Indioceanicola profundi: one gene and its partners. The protein of the gene in region 1 interacts with the protein of each later gene in a pairwise test. Links are inferred from orthologs where the notes say so. Each region holds a gene or a part of one and is shown on either strand. Other genes may lie near its edges.

The links. The genes of interacting proteins can lie anywhere in the genome.
Region 2: the proteins of secA (region 1) and secG interact in binary tests that used the Escherichia coli proteins (3 or more experiments, as listed by UniProt). The link is inferred for Indioceanicola profundi from one-to-one orthologs.
Region 3: the proteins of secA (region 1) and secB interact in binary tests that used the Escherichia coli proteins (3 or more experiments, as listed by UniProt). The link is inferred for Indioceanicola profundi from one-to-one orthologs.

Annotation. Positions count from the first base shown.
Region 1 is NZ_CP030126.1:3,308,617-3,315,170, forward strand. The notes cover bases 576-3,888. They hold secA (preprotein translocase subunit SecA), read left to right. Parts: upstream 576-913; coding sequence 914-3,688; downstream 3,689-3,888. Other genes in these bases: DOL89_RS15840 (Crp/Fnr family transcriptional regulator), read right to left, coding at 3,761-3,888. Also shown: DOL89_RS15830 (peptidylprolyl isomerase), read right to left, coding at 1-543; more of DOL89_RS15840, read right to left, coding at 3,889-4,519; DOL89_RS15845 (response regulator), read left to right, coding at 4,843-5,202; DOL89_RS15850 (acetyl-CoA carboxylase carboxyltransferase subunit alpha), read right to left, coding at 5,195-6,148; DOL89_RS15855 (YbjQ family protein), read right to left, coding at 6,262-6,554. UniProt on the Escherichia coli protein: Required for protein export, interacts with the SecYEG preprotein conducting channel.
Region 2 is NZ_CP030126.1:1,367,714-1,370,465, reverse strand. It holds secG (preprotein translocase subunit SecG), read left to right. Parts: upstream 1-1,086; coding sequence 1,087-1,419; downstream 1,420-2,752. Other genes in the region: DOL89_RS06490 (CTP synthase), read left to right, coding at 1,529-2,752; tpiA (triose-phosphate isomerase), read left to right, coding at 171-926. UniProt on the Escherichia coli protein: Subunit of the protein translocation channel SecYEG. Overexpression of some hybrid proteins has been thought to jam the protein secretion apparatus resulting in cell death; while this may be true it also results in FtsH-mediated degradation of SecY.
Region 3 is NZ_CP030126.1:2,998,218-3,001,018, reverse strand. It holds secB (protein-export chaperone SecB), read left to right. Parts: upstream 1-1,034; coding sequence 1,035-1,568; downstream 1,569-2,801. Other genes in the region: trpS (tryptophan--tRNA ligase), read right to left, coding at 2,250-2,801; DOL89_RS14345 (pyroglutamyl-peptidase I family protein), read right to left, coding at 1,624-2,250; metZ (O-succinylhomoserine sulfhydrylase), read right to left, coding at 1-690. UniProt on the Escherichia coli protein: One of the proteins required for the normal export of some preproteins out of the cell cytoplasm. It is a molecular chaperone that binds to a subset of precursor proteins, maintaining them in a translocation-competent state.

The DNA.
Region 1 (6,554 bases):
CAGCTCCTCGAACTTGGCGCCGCCATTCAGCTTCTTGATGATGGCGTCGGCCTCTTCCCTGGTCTCCACCAGGATATGGCGGGCGCGGACCTCCTCCTCGGGCACGGTCTCCTTGGCCCACTTCTCGTACCGCTGGCGCACAAGCTCGTCCGTCAGCTTGGCGTCGACGGCGCGGCGCAGATAGGCCTGCTGGACATATTCCTCTTCCGCCGCCTTGACGGCTTCCTTCACCTCGGCGGTGTCCTGGAGCTTCTGCTTGTAACCCTGCGCTTCCAGCAGCTCGCCGGCGATCATGTTCTCCAGGAGCTGGGGATAGATCGCCTGCAGCGGAACCTGCTGCGCCTGCGGCCCCAGGCCCTGCAACGCCTCCAGCACGGCCGACCGCTTGATCTCCTTGCCGTTGACGCGGGCCACGACCGGGTCCTCGCCCTCCGTCTGGGCCGGGGCCGGGGTGGTCTGGGCGACGGCCGGGCTCAGCGCCAGCGCCGATGCCGAGGCGAGCGAAGCGGCCAGAAGGGTGGCGCGCATGGACTTCACGAACATTCCAGGGTTTCCTCTACGGGGTTCCGATCGGGCTTCGTCCGTTCCCGGTTTGGGCGGCCATATGGGGCCCGCGGCCCCGGGTGCAAGGCGGCCATCCGCCTTAAAGCACGGGTTGCCGCGCCGGGCAAGGCTCCCCTCCGGCAGCCGGGGACGCCTACCCGACAAGACAATTGGAAAATGGCGGGATCATGGTATGGTCGCGCGCCGTCCGAGCGGCCGCTTCCCGGGCCGTCCCCGCGTTGACCGCGGCGCCCGCCATCCCCATGTGATTGCGCATCGGGTGCGGAGGTGCTGCCTGGACCGGCACCGCACCATCCCCGGCCGGGGACGCCCGGCCGATCGCGTTCATCGTCGTCTGAGGTCTTCATTCATGTTCGGTGCAATTGCCCGCAAGCTTTTCGGCAGCGCGAACGACCGTGTCGTGCGGAGCTTCCGCAAGCAGGTCGACGCGATCAACGCGCTGGAGCCGAAGCTGGTCGGCCTGTCCGATGCCGAGTTGCAGATGCGCACCGACTGGCTGCGGGAGCGGCTGGAGAAGGGGGAGACGCTGGACGACATCATGCCCGACGCCTTCGCCACCGTGCGCGAGGCGGCGAAGCGGGTGCTGGGCATGCGGCCCTTCGACGTGCAGCTCATCGGCGGCATGGTCCTGCACAGCGGCAGGATCTCCGAGATGCGTACCGGCGAGGGCAAGACCCTGGTGGCGACGCTGCCGGTCTATCTGAACGCGCTGCAGGGCAAGGGCGTCCATGTGGTGACGGTGAACGACTATCTGGCCCAGCGCGACGCCGCCTGGATGGGCCGGCTCTATAACTTCCTGGGGCTGAGCTGGGGCACCATCGTCCATGGCAAGGACGATGAGGAGCGCCGGCAGGCCTATGCCGCGGACATCACCTACGGCACCAACAACGAGTTCGGCTTCGATTATCTGCGCGACAACATGAAGTACCGCCGGGCCGACATGGTCCAGCGCGACTTCAACTTCGCCATCGTGGACGAGGTGGACTCGATCCTGATCGACGAGGCGCGCACCCCGCTGATCATCTCCGGTCCCTCCACCGACAGCTCGGAGCTGTACATCGCCGTCAACAAGGTGATGGCCCACCTGACGGAGGAGGATTACGAGAAGGACGAGAAGGCCAAGGCCGTCTCCCTGACCGAGGCCGGGCAGGAGAGGGTGGCCCAGGTGCTTCAGCAGATGGGTCTGCTGAAGTCCGGCGACATGTACGACATCCAGAATGTCGCCCTGGTGCACCACACCAACCAGGCCCTGCGCGCCCACAAGCTGTTCACCCGCGACGTGGACTACATCGTCAAGGATGACAAGGTCATCATCATCGACGAGTTCACCGGCCGCATGATGGAAGGGCGCCGCTACTCCGAGGGCCTGCACCAGGCGCTGGAGGCCAAGGAAGGCGTGACCATCCAGCGTGAGAACCAGACGCTGGCCTCCATCACCTTCCAGAACTATTTCCGCCTCTATCCCAAGCTGGCCGGCATGACCGGCACGGCCATGACGGAAGAGGGCGAGTTCGCCGAGATTTACGGCCTGACCGTGGTGGACGTGCCCACCAATGTGGCTGTGGCGCGCAAGGACCATGATGACGAGGTCTATCGCACCGCGACCGAGAAGTACGAGGCCATCGTCAAGCTGATCGAAGAGTGCCGGGAGCGGCAGCAGCCGGTCCTGGTCGGCACGGTCAGCATCGAGAAGTCGGAAATTCTGTCCGACTTCCTAAAGAAGAAGAAGATCCCGCACAACGTCCTGAACGCCCGCTACCACGAGCAGGAGGCCTATATCGTCTCCCAGGCCGGCCGTCCGGGCGCGGTGACCATCGCCACCAACATGGCCGGCCGCGGCACCGACATCAAACTCGGCGGCAACGAGGACATGCGCATCGAGCACGAGCTGGCCGATGTCGCCGACCCGGCCGAGCGGGAGCGCCGGGCCGAGCAGATCCGGGCCGAGGTTGCGGAGGCCAAGGAGCTGGTGCTGAAGGCTGGCGGCCTCTACGTCATCGGCACCGAGCGACATGAGAGCCGCCGCATCGACAACCAGCTCCGCGGCCGTTCCGGTCGCCAGGGCGATCCGGGCGCGTCCAAGTTCTTCCTGTCGCTGGACGACGACCTGATGCGCATCTTCGGCAGCCAGCGCCTTGACGGCATGCTGCAGAAGCTGGGCCTCCAGGAGGGGGAGGCGATCATCCACCCCTGGATCAACAAGGCCCTGGAAAAGGCGCAGCAGCGGGTCGAGGCGCACAATTTCGACATCCGCAAGAACCTGCTGAAGTACGACAACGTCATGAATGACCAGCGCAAGGTCATTTATGAGCAGCGCCGCGAGGTCATGGACGCGGAGGACATCAGCGAGGAGATCGTCGAGTTCCGGCGCGAGGTCATCTCCTCCATCGTCGCCAAATGCATCCCGCCCAACGCCTATGCCGAGCAGTGGAATGTCGATCTGCTGCACGAGGAGTGCCTGCGCATCATCGGCGAGGATCTGCCGGTACGCGAATGGGCCAAGGAAGAGGGCATTGCGGACGCCGAGATCGAGGAGCGGCTGCAGAAGATCGCCGAGGACAAGATGGCCGCCAAGGAGGCCGCCTTCGGGGCCGAGCTGATGCGGTCGGTGGAGAAGTCCCTGCTGCTTCAGATCCTGGACCAGGTCTGGAAGGACCACCTGCTGAATCTGGACCATCTGCGCCAGGGCATCAATCTGCGCGCCTACGCCCAGCGCGATCCGCTGAACGAGTACAAGCGCGAAGCCTTCACCCTGTTCGAGCAGATGCTTTCCAGCTTGCGGGAGCAGGTGGTCAGCGTGCTGATGCATGTACAGATCCGCCAGCCGGAGCCGATGCCCATGCCCCGCATGCCAGCAGAGGCGGAGATGACCCGCAACGATCCGGCCCTGGCCGCCCATGGCGAGGCCGCCGCGGGCAGCGGCGCGTTGCCCCCGCCGGGCGAGCCGCTGCCAGCCGGAATGCAGCGCCGCGCCATGCCGGCGGCCTATGGGGCCGGCGCCATGCCGGTGGGCGAGGTCAAGGATCTGACCGATCCGGAGACCTGGCGCGACACCCCGCGCAATGCCCCTTGCCCCTGCGGCAGCGGCAAGAAGTACAAGCAGTGCCACGGCAAGCCGGACTGACCGGCTTCCGGATGTGAAACTGAAAAGGGCGGCTCCCACCGGAGCCGCCCTTTTTCATGATTGCCAGCCGCTTCAGGCCGACCGGGCCAGCCGCTCCATCGCGCTGTCGCTGATGCTGCGCTGGTGGAGGTACAGGTGGTCGAAGGCGGCCACCTCCTGTAGCCGATCCACATCCAGCAGCCTGACTGTGGCGCCCTCCACATCCAGCAGCCGCTCCTGCTTGAGCCGGCGCAGGATGCGGTTGGCGTGGACCTGGCTCATGCCCAGCGAATCGGCCAGAAGCTCCTGCGTCAGCGGCATGTGGAAGGAGTTCTCCTGCACCAGCCCGATGGGCAGCAGGCGATAGCGGAATTCCAGCAGCATGTGCGCCATCCGCTCATAAGCCGTGCGCTGGCCAAGACAGCTCGCCCGCTCCAGCGTCGCGGCATCGTCCTGGGCCGCCAGCCAGCCGAAGGCAGCGCCGACGCGGGGGAACTGGCGGAATACCCTGGCGGCCTGCTGGTAGTCCACGGCGGAGAATTCCGCCTCCGTCACCGTGGTCACGGAATATTCCGCCACCTCGACCAGCGGGCAGTACATGCAGCAGAGGTCGCCGGGCAGCATGAAGTTCAGGATCGCCCGGCGTCCATCGGGCAGCGCCTTTGCCCGAATGGCCCAGCCGCGGTGAAGGATGCCGACGCGGTCGAACCTTTCCCCCTGCTTCACGAAGTCGGTCTTCGCCGGGACCTTCCGCCGCTCTCGGCTGAACACCTCGATCGCGCGCCGCTCGGGCGCAGTAAAATCGACGTGCGCGGCAAGGCGCTTGAAGAGCGGCAAAGATGTCTGCGGCATCGGACATTCTCCAGGTCGGCCCGGATGACTGGCACACGGAACCGCCGTCACTCCGATATCATGGAAAGCTGATCGAACGGGTTACGCTTACCTTAACAGTCTCTGGGCAGGGGAGGTTCATCTCTGGCCTGTGATAAACATCGGCATGCTTGTCAGACCTGCTTCCTCTGAAACCGTGGGATGCGACAATCCCGTCACAGGTGCTGGATATCGGGGCAGCGATTAACCAATGTTGGTGCGTCCGGCCGACGACTGCCCCAAGTTCCCGGCAGCCTGACGGAAGGCGCCCGTGCCTGGGCAGCCCACAGGCGGGAACAGACAACATGCGGATTCTTGTCGCCGAGGATGAGGCGATCATCGCCCAGTCCCTGGCGATGATGCTGGAGGAGTTGGGCTACCAAGTAGTCGGCCCGGTCGCCACTGTCGCGGAAGCGCTGCGGCTGACGGCCGGGCGCGCGATGGATGTGGCGTTGGTGGATTACCGTCTGCGGGACGGCACGACGGACGATCTGGCCGCCGCCCTGCGGGAGGGCGGCATTCCGTTCCTGCTGATGTCCGGATTCGACCGGACCACGCTGGCGCGTCTGGGCGCGCCGATCCTGCAGAAGCCCTTCCGGCAGGAGGAGCTGGCCACGGCCATCGCCGCCCTGCTTCCCCCCGTCGGCGGAGCGGAGCCTAGCTGAGGCCCTTCTGGCCCATATCCAGGAACTTCTGGCGGCGATTCAGGCGCAACGTCGCGCCGTCCTGTCCGCGCAGGCTTTCCAGCGCATCCTCGATGGCATTGCCGAGATGCTGCATGGTCTCTTCCCGCTGGCGGTGGGCGCCGCCGATGGGCTCGTTCACGATGCGGTCAATAACGCCCAGCTCCTTCAGGTCCTGGGCGGTCAGCCGCAGGGCCTGGGCCGCGTCGGCGGCATTGGCGGCGGAGCGCCAGAGGATGGAGGCGCAGCCCTCGGGGCTGATGACCGAATAGATCGCGTGCTCCAGCATCATGACCCGGTCGGCGGTGGCGATGGCGATGGCCCCGCCGGACCCGCCCTCGCCGATCACGGCGGAGACGATGGGCACCTTCACGCGCAGGCAGGTCTCGATGCTCTTGGCGATGGCTTCCGCCTGCCCGCGCTCCTCCGCGCTGACGCCGGGGAAGGCGCCGGCGGTGTCCACCAGCGTGATGACCGGCAGGCCGAAGCGGTCGGCCATCTGCAACAGCCGCTGGGCCTTGCGGTAGCCCTCGGGCTTGGCCATGCCGAAATTGTGCCGCACCCGGCTTTCGGTGTCGTTGCCCTTCTCCTGGCCGATGACGACGCAGGAGCGGCCCTTGAACCGGCCGAGACCGCCGACGATGGCGCGATCCTCCGCGAACAGCCGGTCGCCGGCCAGCGGGGTGAAGTCGGTGATCAGGGCGCGGATATAGTCCAGGCAGTGCGGCCGGTTCGGGTGGCGGGCCACCTGGACCTTCTGGGCCGGGGTCAGCTTGGCGTAGGTGGCGCGGAGCTGCTTCTCCACCTTATCCTGAAGCTTTTTGACCTCGTCGGCGATGTTCAGGTCGCCGCCGTCGGACAGGTGGCGGAGCTCCTCGATCTTGCCTTCGAGTTCGGCGATCGGCTTCTCGAATTCCAGGAAGTGCATCGGTGCTGTGCTCTTGGCCGTGGCGGCTCGCATTCAAGCGGCGGTCATTAGCACACCACCCCTTTGAGAACCAGAATTGAGTGAAGGGGGCAGACGCCCCCCACCCGGAGGACTCACATCCGCAGCCAGTGGGACAGCAACTGCCTGAGCCACGGCACCTCGTCCAGCGCCCACATGAGGGCGGTTTCCCCGACGCCGACAATCGCCGCCGCAGCAGCGCCGCTCACCACCAGGATGGCGAGCGCCCACTTGCGCGGGGCCGGCGGGGACCCCGCCGCTTCAGGCAGAACCGGTTCGCCAGCTCCCGGCTCGCCGAATGGCAGACCGCGCACGGCCGTCCCATAGGCGTAGATGCTGGCTTGGCCATTGCCGATCCGGACGGCGTCGATCCGCACGCCCACCGCCC
Region 2 (2,752 bases), 1.9 Mb from region 1 along the record:
AAGCCAGACGCATCGGGTCCGCCGAAAGCGGCGCATCATAGAAGCGGCCTGCCGGTGCGGCAAGCCACACCCGGTATAGGAGCGGTGCGGGTGGAATTCCAGCCCTGCGGCTGGTAAGGGATGCGCGGAATGCGCAGGAATAATCGATAAGGACGATGAGGAGGAACGGAATGGCAGCGCGGCGCCCACTGATCGCCGGAAACTGGAAGATGAACGGCCTCCGCGCCGACGGGACGGCTTTGGCCGCAGCCCTGGTTCAGCGGCTGAAAAAAGCCGACACGGCGCGATTCGACATGCTGATCTGTCCGCCCGCTACGCTGATCGCGCCTGTGGGGCAGGTCCTCGAAGGTTCAATCCTGGCGCTCGGCGGCCAGGACTGCCATGCGGCGGAGAAGGGCGCCCATACCGGCGACATTAGCGCCGCCATGCTGGCCGATCTGGGGTGTCGCTATGTCATCGTCGGCCACTCCGAACGCCGGCAGGACCACGGCGAAAGCGACGCAACGGTCCGCGCAAAGGCTGCAGCAGCTCACAAAGCCGGCCTGATCGCCATTGTCTGTGTCGGCGAGACCGAGGGGCAGCGTGATGCGGGCGAGGCCGAGTCCGTCGTCACGGGACAGCTCAAGGGCTCCATCCCGGACGGAGCCACGGCGGAGAATACCGTCATCGCCTATGAGCCGGTCTGGGCAATCGGTACAGGCCGTACGCCGACCAATGCGGACATAGCCGCCATGCACGCCAATATCCGCACCAGCCTGTCCGGGCTCGTTGCAAGCGCCGACGGCGTGCGCATTTTATACGGCGGGTCGGTGAAGCCGGGCAACGCGGCTGAAATTCTGGCGATTGACGATGTGGACGGGGCGCTGGTCGGCGGCGCCAGCCTGAAGGATGAAGACTTCTGGGGCATTGCTGCATCTTGTCGCTAGCATCCGGCGCGCTGAGCGGGTAAACAACCCGCCCGACGACATGATTTGTGACAGGGCCGGTTGCCCCGAGAGGCAGCCGGTTCCTATGCGTGTTCGCAGGAACATGTTGGCTTGATGCCCGGATGACGGGCGGTTGAACGGGTCTTTCGAGGGAACGGGTATGGAAACGGTGGTTCTGGTCATCCACCTGCTGATCGCCATGGCGCTGGTCGGTGTGGTTCTCATCCAGAAGTCCGAAGGCGGCGGTCTCGGCATGGGCGGCGGCAACATGGGCGGCATGATGACCACCCGCGGAAGCGCCAATCTGCTGACCCGCGCCACCGCTCTCCTGGCCGCAGCTTTCTTCGCCACCAGCCTGATCCTTGCGATTCTGGCCGGCAACGCGTCGCGCACGGATTCGATCTTTGATCGAGTGCCCGCCGCCGCGCCGGAAGCGCCTTCGGAGGCGCCCGCTCCGGCGCCGGCCGAACCCTCGGTCCCCGTCGGGGAATGAGTCGTAGGGCGGCAATACACGTCAGAGGCGGCGCTCGAGCCGCCTCTTCTTTTTGGGGGGCCGGCAGAAGTCTGGCCCGGGTTTCTCGATTCGGATAGACTGGGCTTCCATGACGCGCTTCATCTTCATCACCGGCGGCGTGGTTTCTTCCCTGGGCAAGGGGCTGGCTTCCGCCGCGCTCGGGGCCTTGCTGCAGGCCCGCGGCTATAAAGTCCGCCTGCGCAAGCTGGACCCGTACCTGAACGTCGATCCCGGCACGATGAGCCCGTATCAGCACGGTGAGGTCTTCGTCACCGATGACGGTGCGGAGACTGACCTGGATCTGGGCCATTATGAGCGCTTCACCGGCGTTCACACCCGGCAGTCGGACAACGTGACCACCGGTCGGATTTACTCCACCGTGATCGCGAAGGAACGCCGGGGCGAGTATCTGGGCGGCACCGTGCAGGTGATTCCGCACATCACGGACGCTATCAAGGAATTCATCCAGGCCGACCTGACGGACGAGGATTTCGTCCTCTGCGAGGTGGGCGGCACGGTGGGCGATATCGAATCGCTTCCCTTCCTGGAGGCCATCCGCCAGTTCGGGAACGAGGTGGGGCATGAGCGAGCCCTGTTCGTTCACGTCACCCTGCTGCCCTACATCCCGGCTGCGGGCGAACTGAAGACCAAACCGACCCAGCACTCCGTGAAGGAGCTGCTGTCCGTCGGTATCCAGCCCCAGATGCTGCTCTGCCGAGCCGACCGGGAAATCCCGGACAATGAGCGCCGTAAGATCGCCCTGTTCTGCAACATCCAGAAGGAGCGCGTGATCGCCGCCCTGGATGTGGACACTATCTATCAGGTGCCGATCAGCTATCACGAGCAGGGTTTCGACGATCAGGTGCTGAAGGCCTTCGGCCTGCCGGTGCAGGGCGAACCCGATCTCTCCCGCTGGGAAGAGATCGTCCGCCGCGTCCGCCATCCGGAGGGCGAGGTCACGATCGCCGTGGTCGGCAAGTACACGAGCCTGCTCGATGCCTACAAGTCGCTGGGCGAAGCGCTGACCCACGGCGCTATCGCCAACAATGTGAAGGTCAAGCTCGACTGGATCGATGCCGAAATCTTTGAGAGCGGGCAGGCGATCCAGCGGCTGGAAGAGGTCGACGGCATCCTTGTTCCGGGCGGCTTCGGCGAGCGCGGGACGGAGGGGAAGATCAAGGCCGCCCAGTTCGCGCGTGAGCACAAGATTCCCTATTTCGGCATCTGCTTCGGCATGCAGATGGCAGTGATCGAGGCCAGCCGACATCTGGCCGGCCTGGACCATGCCGGCTCCAGCGAGTTCGGCAAGCCC
Region 3 (2,801 bases), 310 kb from region 1 along the record:
GATGGCCCCGCCCAGGCAGCGGCCCTGGCCGTCGATATGCTTGGTGGCGGAATAGACGGTAACGTCCACCCCCAGCGGCTTCAGGCGCTGCAGCACCGGGGTGGCGAACACATTGTCCACGACCACCTTGGCCCCGGCCGCCTTGGCCAGCTTCACCACCGTCTTCAGATCCACCACGTCCAGGCAGGGATTGCTGGGGCTTTCCAGAAAGACCATGTCGGCCGGCCTGGACAGCGCCTCGGCCCACTGGGCGTTGTCGGTCCCGTCCACCAGCACCGTTTCGATACCGAAACGGGGCGCGATCTCCTTGACGATGTAGAGGCAGGAGCCGAACAGGGCGCGGCTGGCGACGATCCGGTCGCCGGCCTTCAACTGGCCCATCACCGCGGCGAACACGGCGGCCATGCCGCTGGCCGTGCCGAAGCAGCGCTCATACCCCTCATAGGCGGCCAGCCTGTCCTCGAACATGGCCACGGTGGGATTGCGGAAGCGGCTGTAGACGAAGCGCGATCCCTCGTTCGCGAAGGCGTTCTCCGCCTCCTCCGCGCTGTCATAGACGAAGCCGGAGGTGAGGAACATCGCCTCCGACGTTTCCTCGAACCCGCTGCGGCGGGTTCCGCCATGCACCATCAGGGTGCGCGGCCGGCAATCCTCGGGAAGGGTATCGGGCTGGGGGAGCTTGGTCGTCATCGCCGTATCCACTGGTGAAACGGGCCGACCGTCAGGATCGAGGCCCATCGCTGCGCGGTGCGCGGCTGGATCGGCTTCAACCTTTTAGCAGCTTGTTTATCGTGGCCTGCAATCCGGTCGCCCAAATCACCACGCCGCGATAGACAAGCCCTCCAACCCCCGTCTGTCAAGCCGTGCTCTCGCATGCGTGGGGCGCGCGCGAGTACGGACCCGGTAGGGAAAGCTCGGCGGCGGTTGCGGCAAGGGGCTATCCGTGCTAGTCCCGCCCGGCCATTTGGGCCGGTTCCAGCGGTGCCGATCGTCGGGCCGGCCGGCCATCCGGGGCATTGAAGGAGTTCGAGGACATGAGCGACGAGACCAACAGCAACGACCTCCCCGCCGGCGGCCAGGACCAGGGGCAGCAGGCCGGCCCGCGCGCCGTGTCGGTCGTCGTCAATGCCCAGTACCTGAAGGACCTGTCCTTCGAGAACCCGAACGCCCCCCAGAGCCTGGTCGGCGGCGGACAGCAGCCGCCGAAGATCGAGATGGCGGTGGACGTGCAGGCCCGCGGCCTGGGTGAGAATGTGGCCGAGGTGGCGCTGACCCTGCGCGCCGAGGCGACCCAGAGCGAGCGCACCGCCTTCATCGCCGAGGTGGTCTATGCCGGCGTCCTCTCCATCCCGCCGCTGCCGCCGGAGCAGGCCAAGGCCCTGCTGCTGATCGAGGGGCCGCGCCTGCTGTTCCCGTTCGCCCGTCAGATCCTGGCCACGGTGGTGCAGCAGGGCGGCTTCCCGCCGCTGATGCTCCAGCCCATCGACTTTGTGGACGTCTACCGCCGCCAGACGCTCGGGCCCCAGGCCCAGCCGACAGCCAACGACGCCCCGCAGGGCACCGCCTGATCCAGGCCTGATTGGCGGATGTGGAAAGGCCGGGGGCATTTGCCTCCGGCCTTTTTCATGCGCTCCTGGCGCTGTCCACGACGGTCTCGACCACCAGCCGGGCCGCCTGCTCGATCCCTTCCAGCGGCCAGCCGGTGCGGCGGCCGCGGTCGGCCGGGGTCAGCAGGTCGGGGGTGGGGGGCACATGGATGAAGCCGGCGGGGATATCCAGCCCCTGCGTCTCCAGCCAGTGCCGCACCCGGAAGAACAGGTGATTGCAGACATAGCCGCCGGCATCCCGCGACGGCTTTGCCGTCAGTCCGGCCGAGTTCAGCCGGTCCAGGATCAGGTCCACCGGCAGGCTGGACCAGTAGCCCATCGGTCCGTCCGCCACGATGGGCCGGTTCCGGCGCACGGCGCCCTCACTGTCCGGACTGGCGGCATCGTCCAGGTTCAGGGCCAGCCGTTCCAGCCGGACCTCGTCATAGGAATAGGCCAGCCCGAACAGCAGCACGGCGTCCGGCCGCACGGCCTGGAACGCCTCCACGAAGGCGTCGGCCGCCCGGTCGAAGGCCACGGGCAGCTTCACCCCGTGGATGCGCGCTCCCGCCACCTCCGCCCCGTCCAGCCGCTCGGCCAGCAGGGCGGTGGGATTGGCGGCGTGGGTCAGGAAGGGTTCGAAGCCGGTCAGCAGGATGCGCATCACGGCCGCAGCAGCCCGACGATGTCCTTGATGGCATCCATGTTCTTCGCGGCGATCTCGTTGGCGCGGTCGGAACCCTTCTTCAGGATGCGGTCGATCTCCGCCTTGTCGGACAGCAGCCGGTTCATCTCCGCCGAGATCGGGGACAGCTTCGACACCGCCACATCCACCAGCGCCCCCTTGAAGGCGGAGAACTGGGAACCGGCATGCTGGGCCAGCACCTGCGCCCGGCTGCTGTCGGTCAGGGCCGCGTAGATGGTGACCAGATTGTCGGCCTCCGGCCGCTTCTCCAGATCCTCCACCGTCTCCGGCAGCGGCTCCGGATCGGTCTTGGCCTTGCGGACCTTCAGGGCAATGGTGTCGGCGTCGTCGGTCAGGTTGATGCGGCTGTAATCGCTCTCATCCGACTTGGACATCTTCTTGGTGCCGTCGCGCAGGCTCATGATGCGGGTGGCCTCGCCCATGATCTGCGGTTCCGGCTGGGGGAAGAACTCCACCCCGTAATACCGGTTGAAGGCGCCGGCGATGTCGCGGGCCAGCTCCAGGTGCTG